2 regions of the Rhizobium sp. 01L410 genome follow, and region 1 is predicted to be linked to the other one. Evidence: riboswitches for the same ligand, from Rfam matches in the RefSeq annotation. Region 1 holds a riboswitch; the other holds the start of a gene.
What was found. Region 1 has a riboswitch for FMN ahead of AC1DV9_RS25975 (DMT family transporter). Riboswitches for the same ligand answer to the same signal wherever they lie in the genome.
Positions count from the first base shown of each region.

Region 2: another riboswitch for FMN. It lies ahead of AC1DV9_RS00865 (6,7-dimethyl-8-ribityllumazine synthase); the one in region 1 lies ahead of AC1DV9_RS25975 (DMT family transporter).

Region 1 covers NZ_JBFTST010000015.1:81,797-93,746, forward strand. The annotation lists gene AC1DV9_RS25905 (NADH-quinone oxidoreductase subunit D) at 1-443, opposite strand, end outside; gene AC1DV9_RS25910 (four helix bundle protein) at 505-888, opposite strand; gene AC1DV9_RS25915 (NADH-quinone oxidoreductase subunit C) at 929-1,531, opposite strand; gene AC1DV9_RS25920 (NuoB/complex I 20 kDa subunit family protein) at 1,550-2,134, opposite strand; gene AC1DV9_RS25925 (NADH-quinone oxidoreductase subunit A) at 2,125-2,490, opposite strand; tRNA gene AC1DV9_RS25930 (tRNA-Asp) at 2,737-2,813, opposite strand; tRNA gene AC1DV9_RS25935 (tRNA-Asp) at 2,864-2,940, opposite strand; tRNA gene AC1DV9_RS25940 (tRNA-Val) at 3,340-3,415, shown strand; gene AC1DV9_RS25945 (class I SAM-dependent methyltransferase) at 3,538-4,143, shown strand; gene AC1DV9_RS25950 ((R)-mandelonitrile lyase) at 4,186-4,608, opposite strand; gene AC1DV9_RS25955 (DUF3833 family protein) at 4,688-5,194, shown strand; gene AC1DV9_RS25960 (aldo/keto reductase) at 5,286-6,272, shown strand; gene AC1DV9_RS25965 (GNAT family N-acetyltransferase) at 6,352-6,876, shown strand; gene AC1DV9_RS25970 (esterase-like activity of phytase family protein) at 6,928-9,126, opposite strand; gene AC1DV9_RS25975 (DMT family transporter) at 9,222-10,130, opposite strand; FMN riboswitch at 10,210-10,356, opposite strand; gene hupB (DNA-binding protein HupB) at 10,469-10,744, opposite strand; gene lon (endopeptidase La) at 10,949-11,950, opposite strand, start outside.
Region 2 covers NZ_JBFTST010000001.1:178,980-190,929, reverse strand. The annotation lists gene AC1DV9_RS00875 (FGGY-family carbohydrate kinase) at 1-1,014, shown strand, start outside; gene AC1DV9_RS00870 (glycerol-3-phosphate dehydrogenase/oxidase) at 1,060-2,805, shown strand; gene AC1DV9_RS00865 (6,7-dimethyl-8-ribityllumazine synthase) at 2,843-3,319, opposite strand; FMN riboswitch at 3,433-3,576, opposite strand; gene AC1DV9_RS00860 (FAD-containing oxidoreductase) at 3,639-5,003, opposite strand; gene AC1DV9_RS00855 (DUF4126 family protein) at 5,000-5,461, opposite strand; gene AC1DV9_RS00850 (flavin monoamine oxidase family protein) at 5,549-6,811, opposite strand; gene AC1DV9_RS00845 (LysR family transcriptional regulator) at 6,876-7,814, opposite strand; gene AC1DV9_RS00840 (ABC transporter substrate-binding protein) at 8,066-9,277, shown strand; gene AC1DV9_RS00835 (ABC transporter ATP-binding protein) at 9,281-10,063, shown strand; gene AC1DV9_RS00830 (ABC transporter ATP-binding protein) at 10,063-10,764, shown strand; gene AC1DV9_RS00825 (branched-chain amino acid ABC transporter permease) at 10,983-11,870, shown strand; gene AC1DV9_RS00820 (branched-chain amino acid ABC transporter permease) at 11,872-11,950, shown strand, end outside.

The DNA of each region.
Region 1 (11,950 bases):
CCGCAGGCACGCTCATAGAACACCATCAGCTTCTCGCGCTCTTCGAAGCCCCAGAGCGGCGGCGTCAGCGCGCCGACGTCCATCGCCTGCGTCGTGACGTTCAGGAGATGCGAGAGGATACGGCCGATTTCCGAGTAGAGAACGCGGATCAGCTGGCCGCGGATCGGAATATCGATGCCGAGCAGCTTTTCGACTGCCAGGGCATAGGCATGCTCCTGGTTCATCGGCGCGACGTAATCGAGACGGTCGAAATACGGAACGGCCTGCAGATAGGTCTTGGTCTCGATCAGCTTCTCGGTGCCGCGGTGCAGCAGGCCGATATGCGGATCAACACGCTCCACAATTTCGCCGTCAAGCTCCAGGACAAGACGAAGAACGCCGTGCGCCGCCGGATGCTGCGGTCCGAAATTGATGTTAAAGTTGCGGACGTTATGTTCTGTCATGGCGATCAACTCGATTAGAGTGATTAGTGAATAGTGAGCAGTGATTAGTTTTCATCTCTCGCTACCCATCAGCTTTTCTGCGCTGGACGCTCCGAATAAGCGCACCCAGCATCTTTCCCGTTTCATCACATTGGCCGAGCATCCGGTTCAGCGCAGAAGTGTCTAAAAGACCGACCCTCCCGGCGATAATCAAATGCGTCTCCAACTCTTTCAACGAGCCCTGCGCGATCTTGAGAAACTGGGCGAACGATCCTCGATTTTCCCTGCCGTATCCTTCCGCAATATTGGCTGCCACGGAAGCAGACGAGCGCCGGATCTGGCTCGTTAGTCCATAAATCTCTTCCCGCGGGAAGGTTCTCGTCACCTCGTAACAAACAACCGATAAATCGATGGCGAACTGCCAGACTTTCAAATCACGATAGGAACTTATTTTCCCGTTCGTCACTTGGCCATCCTGTGACTATTCACTACCGACTAATCACTACTCACTGCTTCGCCTTCTCATCGCCCGGCAGGACATAATCCGTGCCTTCCCAGGGCGACATGAAGTCGAAGTTGCGGAATTCCTGCTTCAGCTCCACCGGCTCGTAAACGACGCGCTTGGCGGCATCGTCATAGCGAACCTCGACGAAACCGGTCGTCGGGAAGTCCTTGCGCAGCGGATGTCCTTCGAAACCGTAGTCGGTCAGGATGCGGCGCAGATCCGGATGGCCGGTGAAGAGAACGCCATACATGTCCCAAGTCTCGCGCTCGAACCAGTCGGCGCCCGGATAAACGGCGCAGGCCGAGGGGACCGGCGTGTCTTCGTCGGTCGCGACCTTGATGCGGATGCGCAGGTTCTGCTTCGGAGACAGAAGGTGATAGACGACATCGAAACGCAGCTCGCGCTGCGGCCAGTCGACGCCGCAGATATCGATCATGTTGACGAAGCCGCACTTGGCATCGTCACGCAGGAACGTCAGCAGCGCGATCAGGTTTTCACCCGTCGTCGTCAGGGTCAATTCGCCGAACTTCAGCTGCGACGCGGCAACCAGGTTGCCACGCGCTTCCGAGATATAGGACGACAGCTCAGTGAGGGCTTCGCTCATATGTCTTGTCCTTAACCCTTACCGCTCGATCGTGCCGGTGCGCCGAATCTTTTTCTGCAGCAGCAGCACGCCGTAAAGCAGAGCCTCTGCCGTGGGGGGACAGCCCGGCACGTAGATGTCGATCGGCACGACGCGGTCGCAGCCGCGAACAACCGAATAGGAATAGTGATAGTAGCCGCCGCCGTTTGCGCAGGACCCCATCGAAATGACGTAACGCGGCTCAGGCATCTGGTCATAGACCTTGCGGAGCGCAGGCGCCATCTTGTTGGTCAGCGTGCCGGCGACGATCATGACGTCGGACTGGCGCGGTGATGCGCGCGGCGCAAAGCCGAAGCGCTCGACGTCGTAACGCGGCATCGACAGCTGCATCATTTCGACGGCGCAGCAGGCAAGACCGAAGGTCATCCACATCAGCGAGCCGGTACGGGCCCAGTTGATCAGCTCGTCGGTCGAGGTGACGAGAAAGCCCTTGTCGGCGAGCTCGTTGTTGATTTCGCCGAAGAAGGCGTCATTGGCGCCGATCGGCTTGCCGGTCGAAGGATCGATGATCCCCTTCGGGGCCTGAGAAACGAGCGGCTGATTGCCGGCGGGGGTCACTCCCATTCCAGGGCTCCCTTCTTCCATTCATAGATAAAGCCGATGGTCAGCACGAAGAGGAAGACCATCATGGACCAGAAGCCGAACCAGCCGATGGCGCCGAAGGAAACGGCCCAAGGAAAGAGGAAGGCGACTTCGAGGTCGAAGATGATGAAGAGAATCGACACGAGATAGAAGCGGATGTCGAACTTCATGCGGGCATCGTCGAAGGCATTGAAACCGCATTCGTAGGCAGAGAGCTTTTCCGAATCAGGCGCCTTGAAGGCAACGGCGAACGGCGCAATCAGAAGGGCCAGGCCGATAACGAGAGCGATACCAATGAAAATAGCGATCGGAATGTAATTACCGAGCAGTTCAGTCATCATGTTCATCCCTGCTTGCCGGCTGCGCCGGGCGGCGCAATGGGCAAATGCCCGGCAAGCGAACGTGCGTTGCAACAAGCCGTGGTTAGCGCAGGCTGAGCCACGGCGCAAGACTTTTAGAAGACCAATTCAAGCTACGATGATGCGACATTATCAAGCAGATGCAACGATGTCGCGACAAATCCGCTTAGGTTGCGGAAGGCTGCATGGCAGCCCACGAAATTCTGCATGGCTTGGAGGAGAAAATGGCGCGAGTGACGGGGCTCGAACCCGCGACCTCCGGCGTGACAGGCCGGCACTCTAACCGACTGAGCTACACCCGCGCATTGCGGAGGCGATGACCGGAATGTGCCTTTCAGCACTTGCTTTGAAATGGCGCGAGTGACGGGGCTCGAACCCGCGACCTCCGGCGTGACAGGCCGGCACTCTAACCAACTGAGCTACACCCGCATTCATTTCAAGCAATCCGGAGGCTTTCGCTTCCTTACCGAGGCGGGCTCGCCGCTTCGATGAGCGGCTAACTAAGGGGTTCGCATTTGAGTGTCAAGCAGGTTTGGAGACAAATCCATGACAGCACGGAAATTGTTTTGGATGCAGCGCGCAAGTGTCTGAAAGTTCGCGCGAAGCAGTGGCCGCGCGGGGCCTTCTCGCACCGATCCTTATATAGAGATCCACCGGGCGGTATCCACCCGCGCACTCCCCTTCCCTTTTCCACAAGCCGAAAAGCCTGCGTTGCCGCGCCCTTTCCAAAAAAATCAAAAAATCTTCACAAACACTCTTGCGGTTTTTTCCCGATCCGCATAGATCACGGCCACCGACGCGGCGGGCCGAACAGGCTTCGTGACGCGAGGGCGATTAGCTCAGTTGGTAGAGCGCCTCGTTTACACCGAGGATGTCGGGAGTTCGAGTCTCTCATCGCCCACCATTCTTTTCCCGATAAAATCTCAGATATTTGATCGCGTATCGCGGCTCCGATGTTGGCGCTCCTGCGTCTTTCGGCTACTTGGCAGTCAGTGAAGTAGAATTGCCCCGGATAAGGCGAGAATCATGAAGACACGCGAAGAACGGCAGGCGCAGCGTGCGGCGATGCCGCGGACACAGCTTTCGGCTCACCATATGGAGAATGCCAGGCTTCTCCCGGATCGCGGCGAGCTGCTCTACCGCATCCCGAATGGCGGAATCGGGGTCGAGGTGGGCGTTGCCTTCGGCGAATATACCGCCGAGATCATCGAGAAGAATCGGCCGGCGCAGCTTTTCCTGATCGATCCCTGGGGGATGGACCGCTATAGCTCCGGCCTGCACGACGTTCACACGAAGTTCGAGGCCGAAATCGCCTCTGGTCAGGTCAAGCTGATGCAGGGCACCTCGCTGGAGAAGCTGGCCGAATTCGGGGACGGTTTTCTCGACTGGGCTTATATCGACACCGACCATTCCTTCGAGCTCACCTGGCAGGAATTGCTGCTTTGCGAGAAGAAGGTGAAGCGGACGGGGCGGATTGCCGGGCATGATTTCTGCACCGGCAATACCGTCAAGCCGATCGTCTACGGCGTCGTCGAAGCGGTCACCAAGTTCTGCAAGGATTACGGCTGGCAGTTCGAGTTCCTGACCGTCGAATCACATGCTCATTTTTCCTACTGCCTGAAGCGGCTCTGATGCCGCGCGGCGATCGGCAGACCGCCGATCGCCCGCTTCCGCCTAGGCCTGGCGCGAGACGGTCCAGCTCTTTCCCGCATATTGATCGTCGCTGACATGCTCCATCCAATCGACCGGGGAACCGTTCAGCGCCTCCTGGATGGCGATGTGGCTCATCGCCGTGTCGGGTGCTGCACCATGCCAATGCTTTTCGCCGGGCTCAAACCAGACGACGTCGCCAGTGCGGATTTCGCGGGTGTCCTGCCCCCAGACCTGTACCAGGCCTCGTCCCGAGGTCACGATCAGCGTCTGCCCGAGGGGATGCGTATGCCAAGCCGTGCGGGCGCCGGGTTCGAAGGTGACGGTGGCGGCGCACACCCGCGCCGGATCCGGGCCTTCGACGATCGGATCGAGGCGGACGGTGCCGGTGAAATAGTCGGCGGATGGCCTGGTCGAGGGCCGTGATCCGGCCTGCTTGATGTCCATTTTGATTCTCCTGCGATTGATCCGGTGCGTCAGCCGAAACGTAGGTCAGGAACAGGCTGATTTGAAGTGGAGGAAGACCATGCGCCGCACAGGTCTCATCATTATCGCCGCCATGCTTGCCATCGTCGCCCTGCCGCATCTGGCGAGCGCGCGCGATTTCGCGCTTGAGGATTTCTTTGCCGGGCGCAGTGTGGCCGAGGGAGAGTTCAAGGCGATCAACGGCGTTGACCGCAAGTTCCGCGTGGCGCTGACCGGCCGCTGGAACGGCAAGCGGCTCACGCTTCGCGAAGACTTTGTCTACGCGGATGGCGTTCGCGAGCGCAAAACCTGGCGATTCGTCAAAACGGCGCCCGGCCGCTACAGCGGCACCCGCGAGGATGTCGTTGGTCCCGCGGAGGTGACCATCAATGGCGACGTGGCGCGCTACAGCTATCTCGTCGACATTGCACCCGGGCCGGAGCAAAATATCGTGCGCTTCCACGATACGATCCGGCGCCAGCCTGACGGCACGCTGTTGAATACCGCCTGGGTCAGCAAATTCGGTTTCCCGGTCGCCACTGTCCGCGTCACCTTCTCGAAGAAGTGACGCCCTGCCCTATCTCCCTTGCGGTCGCACGCTTGCCGCCATTTGCGGCGGCTGCTAGTTGCGATGCAGTTTCATCACGAGGGAGATTTCCATGAAAGAGCATAGTTTTGGCCGCATGCCGTTTTCGGTCACCAATGTCGGCTTTGGCGCCTGGCAGATCGGCGGTTCCTGGGGCGATGTCAGCGAGGCTGACGGCCGCGCGGCGCTGAATGCGGCGCTCGATGCCGGCATGACCTTCATCGACACCGCAGACGTCTATGGTGACGGCCGCTCGGAAAAGATCGTCGCCGACGTCCTGAAAAGCCGTGGCGGCAAGCGGCCGATGGTTGCCACCAAGGCCGGCCGCCGTCTCAACCCGCACGTCGCCGACGGTTACACCAAGGCCAATCTCGAAGGCTTCATCGATCGCAGCCTGAAGAATCTCGAAGTCGACAGCCTCGACCTGGTGCAGCTGCATTGCCCGCCGACGGAAGTGCTCTACCGCGCCGAAGTCTTCGAAGGGTTGAACGAGCTGCAGAAGGCCGGGAAGATCAAGGGCTACGGCGTTAGCGTCGAGAAGGTCGAGGAAGCGCTGAAGGCAATCGAATTCCCGGGCGTCGAGAGCATTCAGATCATCTACAACATCTTCCGCCAGCGTCCTGATCACCTGTTCTTCCAGGAAGCCCGCCGCAAGAATGTCGCGGTCATCGCCCGCGTACCGCTGGCCAGCGGCTTGCTGTCCGGCAAGATCACCCGCGACACCAAGTTCGCCAGCGACGACCACCGCAATTTCAACCGCAACGGCGAAGCCTTCGATGTCGGCGAGACCTTCGCCGGCGTTCCCTTCGAGGTCGGCCTGCAGGCTGTGGAGGAGGTGCGCAAGCTGGTGCCCGAAGGCACCACGATGGCAGCCTTCGCACTGCGCTGGATCCTGGTGCACGAGGCGGTCACCGTGGTCATCCCCGGCGCCCGCAACGGCGAACAGGCCAAGGCCAACGCAGCGGCTGCCAGCCTCGCGCCGCTCTCCCACGACGTCATGGCGGCGACCCGCGAGATCTACGAGCGGCTGATTGCACGGCATGTGCATCATCGCTGGTAGGATTCGCACGGATTGAATGGGAAACGGCCGGGTTATTGCCCGGCCTTTTCATGAGCGGCAACGGGAGACAGCAGAGACGATGATCAGAACTCAACGCCTACTTCTGCGTAAGTGGGACGAGTGCCACCGGGACGCGTTCGCGACGATGCATGCCGACGCCATGGTGATGGCCGACCAGGGCGGCCCACTCGACCGGGCTGCTAGCGATCTGAAATTCTATCGCTATTATGCAGCCCAACAAGAACATGGCACCGGCCGCTGGGCGATTGAAAGTACGAATGGCAGCTTCCTCGGCTATGCCGGTGTCATGCCGCGCAAGCAGGCGGACCATCCGTTGGGCCACCATCTTGAAATCGGCTGGCGTTTAACCCGTAACAATTGGGGACATGGCTATGCTACGGAAAGCGCAAGGGCGGCTCTCGAACACGCTATCGCGCTTTTTCCGGAGACAGAGATTCTAGCCTATACGACGCCTGAAAACCTACGCTCTCAAGCCGTCATGGAACGCCTCGGACTTGTTCGCGACAGTCACCGCGACTTTAGGACAACAAGTGTCGAAGGTCGAATGTGGCACTGTCTTGTTTGGCTCGCGCCACGTTCCTAAATCAAAATGGCCGGGCTTTCACCCGGCCATTTCCATTTCACTTTATAGGTTTCAGTTCGTGCCAACCAGGTTGACCGGGAAGAACAGGCTCTCGCCGGAGGAGTCGCTGACGCCGTCGTTGTCGGTGACGGCGTAGGGCTTGCCCGAGGCGTCGAAGGCGAAGCCTTCGAGCTTGTCGAGGACGTAGCCATTGGTTGCCGTCTTCAGTTCGTCGAGGAAGTCATGGGCTTCCGCCTTCTTGACGACAGGCAGCTCGCCGCCGAGCTTGGCGGGCTTCAGGTCGGAGATGGCCACCTTGTAGAGCTTCTTCAGCTTGGCAGCATCGCCGACCAGGTTGTCGCGCTCGATGATGTAGACGCTGTCGCCATGAGCGGAGATTTCCGAGAGGCCGACCCAGCCGTTTTCAGACTTGTCGAGCGGGTAACGAACGGCGCCCCATTCCTTGCTCTTCAGATTGTAGGAGACGAGCTTGACGAAGCCCTTCTCGTCGTCCTTCCACTCGCGCTGAACGGCCATCCAGAGCGTTGCGTCATCGCCGGAGCCGACGATCGTGACGCCTTCGAAGCCGTAGCGGATCTCGTTATCCGTCAGTTCCTTCGGCAGCGCGATCTCTTCCTTGATCTCGCCCTTCGGGTTGACGTGGTAGAGAGCGTGCGGCGTGAGCTTCTCGCTGTTGCCTTCCGACGCCAGCCAGAACCAGCCCTTGGCGTCGACGGCTACGCCTTCGATGTCGAGCTTCTGGGCAGCCGCACCATCGCGCTTGACAGTCAGCGCGTCAGTGATGAGAGCGGGCTTCTTCGTGGCGTCGATCGTGTAGATCGTCGGCTGGTTGCCGAGGACGCTGTCTGAGACGGCGAAGAGCTGGCCAGCCTTTTCAGGAACGGCTGCAAGACCGGAAAGAGCTGCAAAGCCGATCGGGTTGCCGTCCTTCTCCGCCGAGATGATCTGCGGATAGGTCTTCTCGCCTTCACCACGCTCATAGATCATGACGTGCGAGCGCGGGCCGCCATCTTCGCCGAGATCGACTTCGTTGGCGGTGGCAAACAGGTTGCGGCTCGGGATGGCGACTGCGCCCTCAGGCGAAACGCCCGACGGCAGGATCTGCAGGAGTTCCGGATCAGCGCCGGTGTCCTTGAAGACGCCGACGACGGAGGCGCGCTCGGCGAGCAGGAAGAACAGCTGGTCGTCGCCGAATTTGGCAGCTTCCAGACCTTCAGGCTCGACGCCCTTCGAGGAGGAGCGTCCCTCCGGATAGTGGCCGAGATGGGCAACGGCGCGCTCGAAGGACGCGCCCGATTCGTAGAGAACCTTGCCCGTCTTGTCGAAGATGGTGAAGCCGCGCGAGCCGCCTTCATAGTCGCCTTCGTTGGCAACGACGAGACGGTTGTCGTCCAGCCACTTGACGGCGTCGGGCTCGCGAAGGACGCCCTTCGCTTCGCCGGTGAACTTCAGCTGGCCGTCCTTCTTGGTGTCGATACCAGAAAGATCGGTGCTGCCGGCGGTGAAATGCGTCTTCACGGTGCCGGTCTTGCCGTCGATGATGACGATCTCGTTGTTTTCCTGCAGCGTCAGGGCGATCTCGTCCTGGCTGTTGAAGGAGACGAATTCGGGCTCCGGATCCTCAGGCGCAACAGCCGAGAGACCGGTCAGCGTCACGTGCTTGATGGTGCCGCAATCGACGGCGCCAGCCTTGACTTCGAAGATCACCAGATCGCCTGCCGGCATCTGCGGAATCTTGCCGTCGTTGACGTCTTCGTCACGCTCGTTCTCGATGGCGATGGTGCCGAGCGTCTTGTCCTTGTTGAGGGCGATCGAGTCCGGCTGACCGCCGAGGTCGCAGGTATTCTCGATCTTCTTGGTGGCAACATCGACGATCGCCAGACGGCCCGACGGCTTCACCTTGCTCTCGCTGGTGTTGACGGCGACGAGCGCCTTGCCAGCCGTCGAAGTGACCGACGTCGGTTCACCGTCCATCATCAGCGCGCCAAGAGCCTTCGGGGCCTTGGCATCGGTGATATCGACGAAGCCGATCGCGCCGAGCGGGCTGTCGCTGTAGACAAGCGTGTTGCCGTCATCGGTAGCGGTGATGATTTCGGCAGAGGTCGTCGAAAGCTTGTCCTTGCCTTCCGGCAAGTTCGAGGCGACCGGAAAAGATGCGATGCGGTTGAAAACAGGCTCGGCAGCTGCCGGAAAGGCAACGGAAGCCAGAAGCACGGCAGCGAGCGCTGCCTTGCGCGATGAAATAGTCATGAAATCCCCCATGCGTCGAAAAATCGAAACATGGGGGTTTTGAGGGAAGCGGATGACAGAGGGATGACAGGCGATGCGTTTTGCACCGCTTTGCATCAAACCCCTGCCCGCTCGCGTCTGATCTCGTTGCGCATGATGAACAGCGAAGCCGTCAAAATCAGCGCTGCACCCAGCCAGAGATAACCTGCCGGCGCATAACCGAAGAATAGCCAGCCCGCGAGCACATTGAGCGGCAGCTTCAGATCGTCGAAGGGCTGAACGTAGGCGGCATCCGCCACCGTATAGGCGAGCGTCAGCAGATATTGCGCAAAGACCGTCAGCAGACCTGCAAAGACGAAGAGCGCGAGGGTGAAACCCTCAGGCAACTCGAAGCCAGCGGCAGCGGCAAGCACGCCATTGATCGGTGTCAACAGCACCAGCAGCCAGACAGTGATCGTTTCGGGCTTCTCGATGCCGGTCAGGCTCTTGGTAATCAGCGACGAGGCGCCCCAGAAGAGCGCCGAGAGGATCGGCAGCAGGGCTGCCCAGGTGAAGGCATCCGACCAGGGCTGCAGGATGATCATCGCGCCGGCGAAACCGGCGGCGGTGGCTGCCCAGCGCGCCGGGCCAACGCGCTCGCCGAGAAACAGGCGGGCACCGAGAATGATGAAGAATGGCGAGGTCATGACCAGCGCGATCGCCTGCCAGATTGGCACCGAAGCGAGACCGGAAACCCAGGCCTCGACGCCGAGTGCGGCGAGCGCTACGCGAACGATATGGCGCCAGGGATAGGCGGTGCGCATGGCCGACAGACCAGTGCGCTTCAGAAACGGCAGCGAGAAGACCAGCGCAAAGGCATATTGCCAGAAGGCGGCCGACGCAGCGGAAAAGCCCATCTTCATCGTCACCCATTGAGTGACGACATTCAGAATGGAAAAGGCGATGCCCGCCAGCACCATGAAGGCGGCACCGGCCATCGCACGCGACGAGGAAAAGCTGAGGGAAGTCTGATTCATGTCTTTCATCCAGAAAGGGACCAACACAAATCAGGACGCATGAGCGCAGGACGGCTGCCGGGCAGACCCTGCCCCGCATACGGCTCGCGATCATTCTCTTTCATCCGGACTATACCGTCGGCTCCGGAATCGCACCGGATCTGCTGACCCCTGCCCCTTTGGGACAAAGCGCTCGCGGGCTTGGACCGAGGCCCTTACCGCCGGTGGGGACTTTCACCCCGCCCTGAGAACAACCGATCCGTAGTTCAAAGGTCTTCCGCCTGCAATGCAAAAAGGGTCCGGCTATCGCCGAACCCTTCAAAACTCCGCCTGCCGGTCTCGTTATCCGGCGGCCAAGCAAAACCGGATTAGCCGTTTACGGCATCCTTCAGGCCCTTGCCGGGCGTGAACTTCGGCACGTTGCGAGCCGGAATATTGACTTCAGCGCCGGTGGACGGATTGCGGCCCTTGGTGGCAGCGCGATGAGAAACGGTGAAGCTGCCGAAGCCAGCGAGACGTACGTCACCCTTGCTCTTCAGTTCGCCCTGGACAACGTCGAAAACAGCGTCGACAGCAGAGGCAGCGTCTGCCTTGGTCAGGCCAGCTTTTTCAGCAACTGCGGACACGAGTTCATTCTTGTTCATGTTTCCACCCCTTTCAATGGTTTGAAACGACTCAATCTGTAAGCCAGGCACAGAATAGGTTTCATCAGGCCCGCCGCAACCCAAAAGCCCTGCAAATCAAGGAAAAGCAAGCACCTCCATAAGGTTTTCACAAAAAAGGCTGGCGATTTACGCCAGCCTTTTCGGGGATTTGCAGCAATTTGACATAAATGTGGCGAATGCCGCTCAATGAGCGATGCCAGCACCTGTGTCGTCAAGCCCTTCGACCGTTGCGATGACCGGCGTTTCAACCGTTCCATCCCACTCGATCGGCTCCGGCCTGCGGATCAGAGCATGCTTGATCACCTCGCCCATGCGGGATACCGGGATGATCTCCATGTTGTTCTTCACGTTATCCGGAATCTCCGCCAGATCCTTGGCGTTCTCTTCCGGGATGAGCACCTTCTTGATGCCGCCGCGAAGCGCTGCGAGCAGCTTTTCCTTCAGACCGCCGATCGGCAGGACACGGCCGCGCAGGGTGATTTCACCCGTCATCGCCACGTTCTTGTCGACCGGGATACCGGTCATGATCGAGACGATCGCGGTTGCCATCGCCACGCCGGCCGACGGGCCATCCTTCGGTGTCGCGCCCTCAGGCACGTGGACGTGAATGTCCGACTTGTCGAAGCGCGGGGGCTCGATGCCGAAATCGACGGCGCGTGAGCGGACGTAGGATGCAGCAGCCGAAATCGACTCCTTCATCACTTCCTTCAGATTGCCGGTGACCGTCATGCGGCCCTTGCCCGGCATCATCACGCCTTCGATCGTCAGCAGTTCGCCGCCGACCTCGGTCCATGCGAGACCGGTGACAACACCGACCTGATCTTCGCGTTCGGCTTCGCCATGGCGGAAGCGCGGGACGCCCAGATAGGTGTCGATGTTTTCAGCCGTCACATGAACCGACTTCGTCTTGCCCTTGATGATCTCGGTGACCGCCTTGCGGGCGAGCTTCATCAGTTCGCGTTCGAAGTTACGAACACCGGCTTCGCGGGTGTACTGCTGGCTGATCGCCATCAGGGCATCGTCGCTGACCGAGAATTCATGCGGCTGCAGCGCATGTTCCTTGATGGCCTTCGGCAGGAGGTGCCGCTTGGCGATTTCGCGCTTCTCGTCTTCGGTATATCCGGCGATACGGATGACTTCCATGCGGTCCATCAGGGGCGCAGGGATATTCAGTGTGTTCGCCGT
Region 2 (11,950 bases), on a different contig from region 1:
GATCGAACCGAGTCCAGCACCTCTTTCACCGACGTGAAGACACAGGACTACAGTCAGGACGCGCTACGGCTCTTCGGTCTGCAGAAGCTCGTTCACGCCTTGCCGCCGGCTTCACGTTCCGACCAGATCGTCGGCCGGGTGACGCGCGAGGCCGCAAATCTGACTGGTCTTGCTGAAGGCACGCCCGTTATGGCGGGTCTGCATGATGTCACCGCCTCGGCGCTCGGCGCCGGGGGATACGGCAAAGGCGTCGTCGCCATCATCGCCGGCACCTACTCGATCAACGAGACGCTATCGTCCGAACCGCGAGTCGACAGGCGCTGGTTTTGCCGCAACGGCATTGCGCCCGGCATCTGGAACAGCATGTCGATCTCGCCGGCGTCGACGGCCAATTACGACTGGTTTCTCGACAAGCTCTGCGCTGCCAAGCGGCAGGAGGGCGAGGCGAGCGGCCGCTCCGTACACGCGTTACTTGCCCCGGAGATCGATGCGGCATTCCAGCGGCCCTCGACCGCCCTGTTTCATCCCTATCTTTTCGGCTCGCCCTATGGCGCGGAGGCGAGCGCCGGGTTCTTCGGGCTCGGCGGCTGGCACGATCGCGGCGACATGCTTCGCGCCGTGCTTGAGGGGATTGCGTTCAACCACCGCATCCATGTCGATGCGCTCCGCGACGGGTTCTCATTTGACCGGGCGCGTCTGGCAGGCGGCATCTCGCGCAATCCCGCTGTCGTGCAGATGTTTGCCGATATCCTCGGCATGCCTGTCACCGTGACTGAAACCGACGAAGCGGCGGCCTGGGGTGCAGCGCTCTGCGCCGGATCGGGCGCCGGGATCTATGCCGATCCGCAGAGCGATCCGCGCGATACCGCAAGCATCGAGAAAACCTGCCAGCCGGACCCGGCGCGCAGCGCCGACTACGAGAAGCGTTACCAGGTATTTCGCGAAATCGCCGATGCCATGACGCCGCTCTGGCCGAAGATCGCGGCGCTTGCGCCTGATCAGGCCGTGAACTGAAATGAATGATGCCTGCTGCGGCGGGCGATTTAGGACGATGACATCATGACAGCCGACCTGCAGCAGCGCTTCTCCGATCTCGGCGAGGGCGATATCGACGTTCTCATCATCGGCGCGGGCATCAATGGCGCCGGGCTGTTTCGCGATCTCTCGGTGCAGGGCGTCAATTGCCTTATCGTCGATAAGGCCGATTTCGGTTCGGGCACGAGTGCTGCACCGTCGCGGCTCATCCATGGCGGGCTGAAATATCTGGAGACCGGCGAATTCGGCCTCGTCGCGCAATCGACGCTGGAGCGCAATCTGCTGCTCAAGAACGCGCCGCACTGCGTCGAGCCGCTGCCGACCTTCATCCCGGTCTTTTCCTGGACACGCGGCATCTGGGCGGCGATCCGCACGCTCTTTGGTTCCAAGACGGCGCCGCGCAGCCGCGGTGCGGTGCTGATCAAGATCGGCCTGCGGCTCTACGACTTCTTCGGCTCCCGCGATCAGGTGATGCCGAAGCACCGGCTGATCCTGAAGAAGCAGGCCCGCAAGGAAATGCCGCATGTGACGCCAGCGATCGTCGCCGGCGGTATCTATTATGACGCCAAGATCAGCCGGCCTGAGCGGCTGGTCTATGAACTCGTGCGCGATGGCCTCGATGCCAATCCGAAAAGTCTGGCTGCCAATTTCACCACGATGGAAACGGTCTCAGGCGGATCGCTGACATTCCGGCAGGCCGATGGCCGCGAGTTCGCGGTAAAGCCGAAGCTGGTCGTCAACGCCGCCGGTCCCTGGATCGATCATGTCAACGCCGCACTCGGCGCGCCCTCGAAGATGATCGGCGGCACCAAGGGCTCGCATATCCTGCTCGATCATCCTGAACTGGTACGCAGCCTGAACGGCCACATGATCTATTTCGAAGCCGACGATGGCCGCATCTGCCTGGTCTACAGCTACCTCGGCCTGGCGTTGGTCGGCTCGACCGATATTCCAGCCGATAATCCAGATGACGTTCGCTGCGAGGAACCGGAGACCGACTATTTCCTCGAAAGCGTCCGTTCGTTGCTGCCGACGCTGCGCTTCGACCGCGATCAGATCGTCTACAGCTATAGCGGCATCCGCCCGCTCCCGGCATCGGATGCGACGGCGCCGGGCCTCATCAGCCGCGACCATTCCGCACCGGTAAAGGAACCCGAAGGCAACCGCCCGTTCCCGATCGTCTCGCTGGTTGGCGGTAAGTGGACGACGTTCCGGGGTTTCGCCGAGGAGGTTGCCGATACCGTTCTCTCGCGCCTGCAGCGGAACCGCAGCGCATCGACCCGCTACCTTGCGATCGGCGGCGGCAAGGGCTTCCCCGCCAATGGCGAGAAGCGCGGTCACTGGATCAAGGATCTGGCAGCCAAGGGTGGAGTGACGATCGAGCGTGCCGACGAATTGCTGAGCCGGTACGGCACGACGACCGCGGCGATCCTCACATCCGCTTCCGTTCATTCCGACGATACCAGGCTGACCGGTGCGCCACAGCACAGCTTCAAGGAAATCGACTGGATCACCCGCAACGAACTTATCGTTCATGTCGCTGATATCGTGCTTCGCCGCACGACGCTGGCAATCGAGGGGCGCCTGACGATCGAGGGGTTGCGGGAAATCGCCGGCATCGCAGCCGCCGCTTTGTTTTGGGACGCGGCGCGTGTCGAAAGCGAAATCGCCGACGTCACCGGCCAGCTCAGCCGTTTTCACGGCCAGATGCTGACCAGTACGGCGCCGGCTACGGAACGCGCCAAGGCGCCCCGTTTTACGGCGAAGTGATCAATGCGCCGGAATGGTTCTCCGGCGCATTGCCATATCAGAGTGCAGCGACCGCGAGATTGCTGCGGGCCTCAAGGATCGCCCGGCACGCATTGGCCGCTTCCTGACCCTTGATGACGAAGTGGTTCATGAAGAACTCGATATGCGCTTCGCTTTCCTGGAAGTGATGCGGCGTCAGCACCGCCGACAGCACCGGTACATTGGTATCGAGCTGGACGCGCATCAGGCCGTCGAGAACGGTTCCGGCGACGAAGTCGTGCCGGTAGATGCCGCCGTCGACGACGAAGGCGCAGCCGAGGATCGCCGCATACTTGCCGCTCCGGGCCAGCGTCTGTGCATGGAGCGGGATTTCAAGCGCGCCCGGCACGTCGAAGACGTCGACCTCCGCCGCGTTGGCGCTCTGCGCCTTCCATGTCGAGATAAAGGAATTCACGCATTGATCGACGATACCGGCGTGCCAGCGGGCACGCACGATGGCGATCCGGTGACCCTGCGGTTTGGTTGCGATTGTCATGTCTCTGCCTTTCAAGGGTGCCATCTCTGGCTGTTGCTTCGAGCCGCCGCGGCGGCCCAATTCTCCCTTGGGCGAACAGCATCAGTCACCTCTCCCTGGAGAGGTTCTTGCCTGCATGCTCTCTTCCATCCGGACTATACCGTCGGCTCCGGCATCTCACCGGATCTGCTGACCTTCCATTGCTGGAAGCGCTCGCGGGCTCCGGGCGTAAACCCGATACCGCCGGTGGGGAATTGCACCCCGCCCTGAGAACAGGGCGAGGTAAATCCAAAATTGGAAAGAATGCAAGTCCGGAAACGGCGTCAGATGGCCTGTCTGATCAAACCGGCTTGAGATCGCCGATGATGGTCGGAATGAGTTCCGAGACCGTCGGATGGATTGGCACCGACCATTGCAGCACCGGATAGCGGGTTCCGGCGTTCATCGCATCGATGATGCCGTGAATCGCCTCGTCGCCCTCGATGCCCAGGAAGGCGGCGCCGAGGATTTCCTTGGTCTCCGCATCGGCGACGATCTTCATGAAACCCTTGGTCTCGCCACGTTCGTTGGCGCGGCCGACCCGGCTCATCGGCCGTTTGGAGACCATGACCTTGCGGCCCGAGGCGCGGGCCTGCTTCTCGGTGATGCCGGCGCGGCCGAGCGGCGGGTCGATATAGAGCGCGTAGGCCGGAATGCGGCTGGAGACCTTGCGGTCGCCGCCATCCAGCAGGTTGGCGGCGGCGATCTCGAAATCGTTGTAGGATGTATGCGTGAACGCGCCATGGCCGTTGCAGTCACCGAGCGCATAGATGCCGTCCACATTGGTCATCAGCCGGTCATCGACGGTGATGAAGCCGCGCTTGTCGGTCGCGACGCCAGCCGCTTCGAGGCTGAGATCGCCGGTATTCGGCGTGCGGCCGGTGGCGACGAGCACATGGCTTGCCTGGATATCCGGCTTGCCGGAAATCGAGACAGCGACACCGTCAGCCGCGTTGGCGAAAGCGATGTTCTCCGCGCCGGTGTGAACCGTGATGCCTTCGGAAACGATGATCTCCTCGATCGCATCCGAAACATCCTCGTCCTCGCGGGAGGCGAGCTTCGGGCCGCGTTCGATAACCGTCACCTCGGCGCCGAAGCGGCGGTACATCTGCGCGAATTCAAGGCCGATATAGCTGCCGCCGATCACCACGAGATGACGGGGCAGGGTATCGAGCTGGATGATCGAGGTGCTGGTGAGGTAATCGATATCGGCAAGGCCTGGAAAATCCGGAACGGTCGGGCGGGCGCCGACATTCAGGAAGATCAGCGGCGCGGTCAGCGTCTCGCCGTTCACCTCGACGGTCTTGGCGCCGCTGAATTTCGCATGACCATAGATGACCTCCATGGTCTTCATGCCCGAGAACCAGCCGATCAGGCCGTTGCGGGCATTCATGGTCACCGTCTCGGCGCGCTTGCGCACCGTCTTCATGTCGATCTCAATGGCGCCGGAAATCCTGACGCCGTAGTCGCCGCCGGTCCGGGCCACATGCGCGGCGCGGGCACTGGCGACCAGCGTTTTTGTTGGCATGCAGCCGGCATTGACGCAGGTGCCGCCGAGATATTTGCGCTCGATCAGCGCCACCTTCATGCCCTTCTCGGCCATGCGGGCAGCGAGAAAGGGGCCGGCCTGACCGGCCCCGATGAAGATGGCGTCAAGGGTCTTCATGCGACGGCCGATACGATCAGGAGCGCGCCGACAATGGCGATCGCGTCCTCGATGAGGGCTGCCGGCGCATCCTTGCCGAAGGTGGCAGCAAGCTTGCCGCGCACGGCTGCACCGCCGAGCGTTCCAACGACCGCGCCGACGATACCAGCAATCAGGCCGCCCACCAAAGAGCCGCCGGATGCGCCGATCGTGGCGCCGGTCAGCGCGCCCATGATGATGCGGGCGCCGAACTGCATCGGCACCTTGCGGCTCGGCGTGGTCGGCAGTTGGTCGGTGATCAGCTCAACGGCGGCCAGCACCGTGAAGATCCACGGTGTCCATTTGTAACCCATGAAGGCAAGCGGCGTCTGCGAGACATCGAACCAGCCGAGGGCTGCGCCCCAGGCGACGGCGGCCGGTGCGGTCATGGCCCGAAGGCCGGCAATGATCCCGATCAAAAATGCAAGAAATAGAAGCATGCGAGGGGTCCCCTTCCTCAGCGAATGCCGAAACGGCACGGCCAGCGTGGCATAAAGCTCTACCGGTTGCAATTGGGGGATACGGCTCTACCGGCCGAGCGCCCGCAGCGCTTCTTCGGCGGCCCGAAGCCCGCTTTCATAGGCGCCGTGCGCAGTCGAAAAATCTGTGCGGTTGGTTGCCTCGCCGGCGAAGAAGATCCGGTTGTCGAACGGCCGTGCTAAGGCCTGCCGTGCCGCTGCATGGCCGGGCAGGGCATGACTGTAGCCACCACGGATCGAGGGGGTGTTGGTCCACTCGGACGCGGCAAGCGGGCGAAGTTCCCTGTGAATGCCGGAACCGAACAGGGTCGAAAGCTCCTCAATTGCACGTGGGAAAGCCGCTTCCGGGTTTTCGGCCACGGCGCGGGCGCCGCTTCCACCGAGGAAGACCTCAATGACGGGCTTGCCGAATGGGCGGATATAGTAGCTTGCCGTCTTCGGATCGCGCGGATTGCCGATCACATGGCTTTCGTCGTCGAAACAGTGACCGCCGGTGATTTCGAAATAGAGCTTTTCGTTGTTGCCGAGCGGCAGCTGCAATGCGGCCTCGCGCCACGGGTCGAGCGAGGAAGGCATGGCGATGGCATCGCCGGCGAACACATTGGTGGAAACGGTGATGACCAGTGCTCGCGGCCTGATGGTCCCGCGCTCCGTCCGCACCGTCAAACGGCTGCCGTCGACGGAGATCGACTGGATCGGCGTTGCCAGATGCAGCTCCACCGACGCCGGCATCGTGGCGGCGACAAGCGCGCCATAGCCGGTCTCGAGACGCCAGTTGTTCTCCGTCGAGGCCTCGTCATAGGCGGCATAATCCTCCGCCGAGATGCGCTCCAGCTCATCGCCGCTGATATACCCGCTCAGCGCCTGTATATAGGCAAGCCATGGCTCGCCGGCCTCCACAGCGTCCATGGCACAGTCGCTCGGAGGTGGTGCCTCGGCAACGCGCTCGGCCCAGCGGCCAAAGGCAGCGCGGGCGGCATCGCGCTCGGCGCGCGGAAAACCGAAATCGCGATCCTGCCGGTGCCAGGCGCTTGGTCTGCTATCGACCTTAATGCCGGCCTCTTCGGCAATCCGCGTCCAGGGATTGCGGTCGGCCGAATGCAGCCAGCCGCAGCCGAGATCGATCGCGGCAACAGGCGTGTTCAATGTCCAGGCGCGGCCGCCGATCCGGGGCAAGGCTTCGAAGACCGAAACGGAAAGGCCGCTCTTTGCAAGCCTTCTTGCTGCGCCGACGCCTGCGGCGCCCGCTCCGATGATGGCAATATCAGGTTCTGAATTCATGGGGCAAATGGACTCGAAAAGACGGCGCATCATGGACCCTGCCTCAGGCTGCACGCAAGCCGCTACGCCAGGTTTTCGCGGGACTGCCGGGGCGTCAGCCGCCCCTACGGGCGGCCGGTGTTGCGAAGGGCGGAATGAAGCGCGCATCCGGCCAGGTAACGGCTTCGCGCAGGAAATCGATGACAGCGCGCACGCGCGGCGCCTGCTTCTGGTCCTGGTGGCAGGTGATCCAGTAGCTGCGGTTCAGATCCACCTCGTCAGGCAATACGCGTTCGAGCTCGGGATAGCGGCTGGCGAAGAAATAGGGGAGCACGCAGAGCCCAAGCCCGTTTCGCGTCGCCGTCAGCTGCGCGAAGATGCTGGAGCTCTGGAATTGCGGCTTGATGCGCGGATGGACGTCACCGAGATAATCGAGCCCCGGCGCGAAGATCATCTCCTCGATATAGCTGATGAAGGGATGCGACAGCAGATCCTCACGGCTGACGACCGGGGCGTTGGCGGCCAGATAGTCTCGCGAGCCATAGACCTGCAGATGATAGTCGGTGAGTTTCTCGGCATAATAGGGTCCGCCCTTCGGCTCGTCGAGGATGACGCTGATATCCGCCTCCTTGCGCGACAGCGACATGATCTGCTGGATCGTCACCAGTTCCAGCGACAGATGCGGGTGGCGTTCGGCAAATTGCGGCAGCACCGTCGCAAAGAAGAAATTCGCAAACCCTTCGGGAGCACTCAGCCGCACCACGCCGCGCTGCGCCATGGCACCAGTCGCAAGGTCGGCCCGCAGCCGCTCCGTCTCCTGCTCCATCTTCTCGGCCGTATCAACGAAGCGGTTGCCCATCGCCGTCAGCACATAGCCGCGCGGGTTGCGCTCGAAGAGTTTGACCTTCAGCGCGAATTCCAACCGGTCGATCCGCCGCGAAACGGTGGCATGACTGCTCCGGAGCTGCCGCGCCGCAGTCGACAGCTGCCCGGTTCTGGCCACGGCTAGAAAAAACTGCAGATCGTTCCAAGTAAACTGCGAGGAGTTGGTCATCGAAGGTCCGTGTTGGCCTTAGTCTTTGGTCTAATGCAGCTGCGCGTGATGCGCCGCAGAGAGGCCGGTTTCAGCGCTTTCGGTACGGTTCTGTGCAAAAATGAACAGATACTGTTTGGAATTAATTGTAAACGTCTGGTTGCCTCATCGTGGAAATTCCGTGATCGTGGGCGTTGAGTGGCTGCCTTGAGGAGGGTGGCTCGTCAAATTTGAACAGATCGCGATCTGCCAATCTCTGGGAGGAGAGACTTATGCGAAAGAGCTTCATTGCGTCACTTGCATTTCTTCTGGCAAGCAGCACAGCCGTTTTCGCCCAAAGCGGGGCGGTGTCCGACGGTAAGGTCAAGATCGGCATTCTGAACGATCAGTCCGGCGTCTATGCCGATTTCGGCGGCAAATCTTCTGTCGAGGCCGCCAAGATGGCGGTCGAGGATTTCGGCGGCAAGGTGCTCGATATGCCGATCGAGATCGTCGATGCCGACCATCAGAACAAGCCTGACGTCGCCTCCAATATTGCCCGCCAGTGGTATGATACCGAGCAGGTGGATGCGATCATGGAGCTCACGACATCCTCGGTGGCGCTCGCCGTCCAGGCCGTCGCCAAGGAAAAGAAGAAGATCGATATCGTCACCGGTGCCGCGACCACCGATCTGACCGGCAAGGCCTGCAGCCCCTACGGCTTCCACTGGGCCTATGACACCCATGCGCTGGCGGTCGGCACCGGTGGTGCGCTCGTCAAGCAGGGCGGCGACAGCTGGTTCTTCCTGACCGCCGACTATGCCTTCGGCTATTCGCTTGAGCAGCAGACCGGCGACTTCGTCAAGGCCAATGGCGGCACGATCGTCGGCTCCGTGCGTCATCCGCTGTCCAGTCAGGACTTCTCGTCCTTCCTGCTGCAGGCGCAGTCTTCGGGCGCCAAGGTCATCGGCCTGGCGAACGCCGGCCTCGACACAGCGAATGCCATCAAGCAGGCGGCCGAATTCGGCATCGTCCAGGGCGGCCAGCGGCTTGCCGCATTGCTCTTCACGCTCGCCGAAGTGCACGGCCTCGGCCTCGAAGCGGCCCAGGGCCTGACGCTGACAGAAGGCTTCTATTGGAACCGCGACGATGAAAGCCGTGCGTTCGGCAAGAAGTTTTTCGACCGCACCGGCAAGATGCCGAACATGATTCACACAGGCACCTATTCCGCCGTTCTCCAGTATCTGAAAGCCGTCCAGAAGGCCGGCACGGATGAGACGGAAGCGGTGGCCAAGCAACTGCATGAAATGCCGGTCGACGACGTCTTCGGCCGCGGCGGCACTGTTGGCGCCAACGGCCGGATGATCCATGACATGTACCTGCTGCAGGTGAAGAAGCCCGATGAAAGCAAGGAGCCGTGGGACTACTTCAACGTGCTCGCCACCATCCCGGGCAAAGAAGCCTATATCGACCCCGCCAAGAGCGGCTGCGATCTGGTGAAGTGATCGATGGCGGTTTCCGCACCAGTCAATAATGCGAAGCCGCGGGTGGTGCTTTCCGCCCGCGGCCTTCGCCGGGATTTCGGCGGCTTCACGGCCGTGAAAAATGTCGATCTCGATGTCCATGATGCCAGCGTCCATGCGCTAATCGGCCCGAACGGGGCGGGCAAGACCACGGTCTTCAACCTGCTCACGAAGTTCCTGCAGCCGACGGCGGGCACCATCATGCTGATGGGCACCGACATCACCAGGACGCCGCCCGACCGGGTGGCGCGCATGGGCCTCGTCCGCTCCTTCCAGATTTCGGCGGTCTTTCCGCATCTGACCGTGCTCGACAACGTCCGTGTCGCCTTGCAGCGGCCGAACAATCTGTCGACACAGTTCTGGCGGCCGCTTTCGGCGCTCGACCAGCTGACGGGCAGAGCCGAGCAGCTGCTGGCCAGTGTCGGCCTATCCAAGGAGCGCGATGCGCTGGCCGCCGATCTTTCCTACGGCCGCAAGCGCGTGCTGGAGATCGCCACCACGCTGGCGCTCGATCCCAAGGTATTGCTGCTCGACGAGCCGATGGCCGGCATGGGGCAGGAGGATGTCAGCGTCGTCTCCGCCATCATCCGCGACGTCGCCCGCGATCGCGCGGTGCTGATGGTTGAACACAATCTCTCCGTCGTCGCCAATATCTGCCAGCAGGTGACCGTGCTCCAGCGCGGCGAAATCCTGGCCGAGGGCGATTACGCCACCGTCAGCCAGGACCCGCGCGTGCGCCAGGCCTATATGGGCTCGGAGGAGGGCTGATGGCGGCGCTGCTCGAAATCCAGGGCCTCAATGCCTGGTACGGCGAAAGCCATATCCTGCACGGCATCGACATGACCGTCGGCGAGGGCGAGACGATCACCATCCTCGGCCGCAACGGCGTCGGCAAGACGACGACACTGCGCACCATCACCGGCATCGTGCGGGCGCGGAAGGGCAGGATCAGCTTTGCCGGAACCGACATGATGCAGGTGCCGCTGCACAAGACGGCGCATAAGGGCATCGGCTTCGTGCCCGAAGAGCGCGGCATCTTCTCGACGCTGACAGTTTCGGAAAACCTGCTGCTGCCGCCAGTCGTGGCGCCGGGCGGCATGACCGTCGATGAAATCTACGAGCTCTTTCCGAACCTTTACGAGCGGCGCGCCAGCTCCGGCACAAAGCTTTCCGGCGGCGAGCAGCAGATGCTGGCGATCGCCCGGGTGCTGCGCACCGGCGTGAAGATGCTGCTGCTCGATGAGCCGACGGAAGGGCTTGCTCCCGTCATCGTCCAGCGCATCGGCGAAGTGCTGAAGACGCTGAAGCAGCGTGGCATGACGATCCTGCTCGTGGAGCAGAACTTCCGCTTCGCCAGCCGCATTGCCGATCGGTTTTACCTGATGGATCACGGGCAAATCGTGTCGGAATTCCCGGTTGGGGAACTGCCGCAGCGGATGGATACGCTGCACAAGGTTTTGGGGGTTTAGGGTATGGTTGTGAACCTGAATGAGACCTCCATATCCGCCACCAATACCTCCCTGATCCCTGTGCTTGTCACAGGGATCCAGCAGCGCTGCGTCTGCGGCGCGGAGGACTCTTTTCACGCGAAAGACTTCGCGTGGCTGGATTCCTGTGACAAGCACAGGAATGAGGGATGCGGAGAGGGTGCCGTGACGCCTTTCGCCTACCTCGAGGGGGCGAGCCCATGACCATGATCTTCGGCATCCCCGTCCAGGCGCTTCTCGGCCAGCTCTTGATCGGCCTGATCAACGGCTCCTTCTACGCGCTGCTGAGCCTTGGCCTCGCCATCATCTTCGGCCTGCTGCGCGTCATCAACTTCGCCCACGGCGCGCAATACATGCTCGGCGCCTTCGTCGCCTATCTGATGCTCGCCTATGGCGGCATCGGCTATTGGCCGGCGCTAATCCTGGCGCCTGTGGTCGTCGGTCTGTTCGGCGCGGTGGTCGAGCGGCTGTTCCTGCGGCGGCTCTATGATCTCGATCCGCTCTACGGCCTGCTCTTCACCTTCGGCATGGCGCTGGCGATCGAGGGGACGTTTCGCTATCTTTACGGCTCCTCCGGCCAGCCCTATGCGACGCCCGCAGCACTTGCCGGCGGCACCAATCTCGGCTTCATGTTCCTGCCGATCTATCGCGGCTGGGTGGTCATCGTCTCGCTGGTCGTCTGCATCGGGACATGGCTGCTGATCGAAAAGACCAAGCTCGGCGCCTATCTGCGCGCCGCGACCGAGAACACCACGCTGGTGCAGGTCTTCGGCGTCAACGTTCCGCTGCTGCTGACGCTGACCTACGCGTTGGGTGCCGGCCTCGCGGCTTTCGCCGGGGTGCTGGCCGCGCCGATCTATCAGGTCTCGCCGCTGATGGGCTCGAACATCATCATCGTCGTCTTCGCCGTCGTGGTGGTCGGCGGCATGGGCTCGATCATGGGCGCCATCGTCACCGGCTATGTGCTCGGTATCGCCGAGGGCCTGACGAAGGTTTTCTATCCTGAGGCGTCGAACATCGTGATCTTCGTGATCATGGCGATCGTGCTTCTCATCAGGCCCGCGGGCCTCTTCGGCCGGGATGCGTGACATGACCGAGATCACCGAAACCATCCGCCCGGAAAAGAGCCGTACCGCGCTGTCGGTCCAGGCGGCGTTTCTCGTCATCG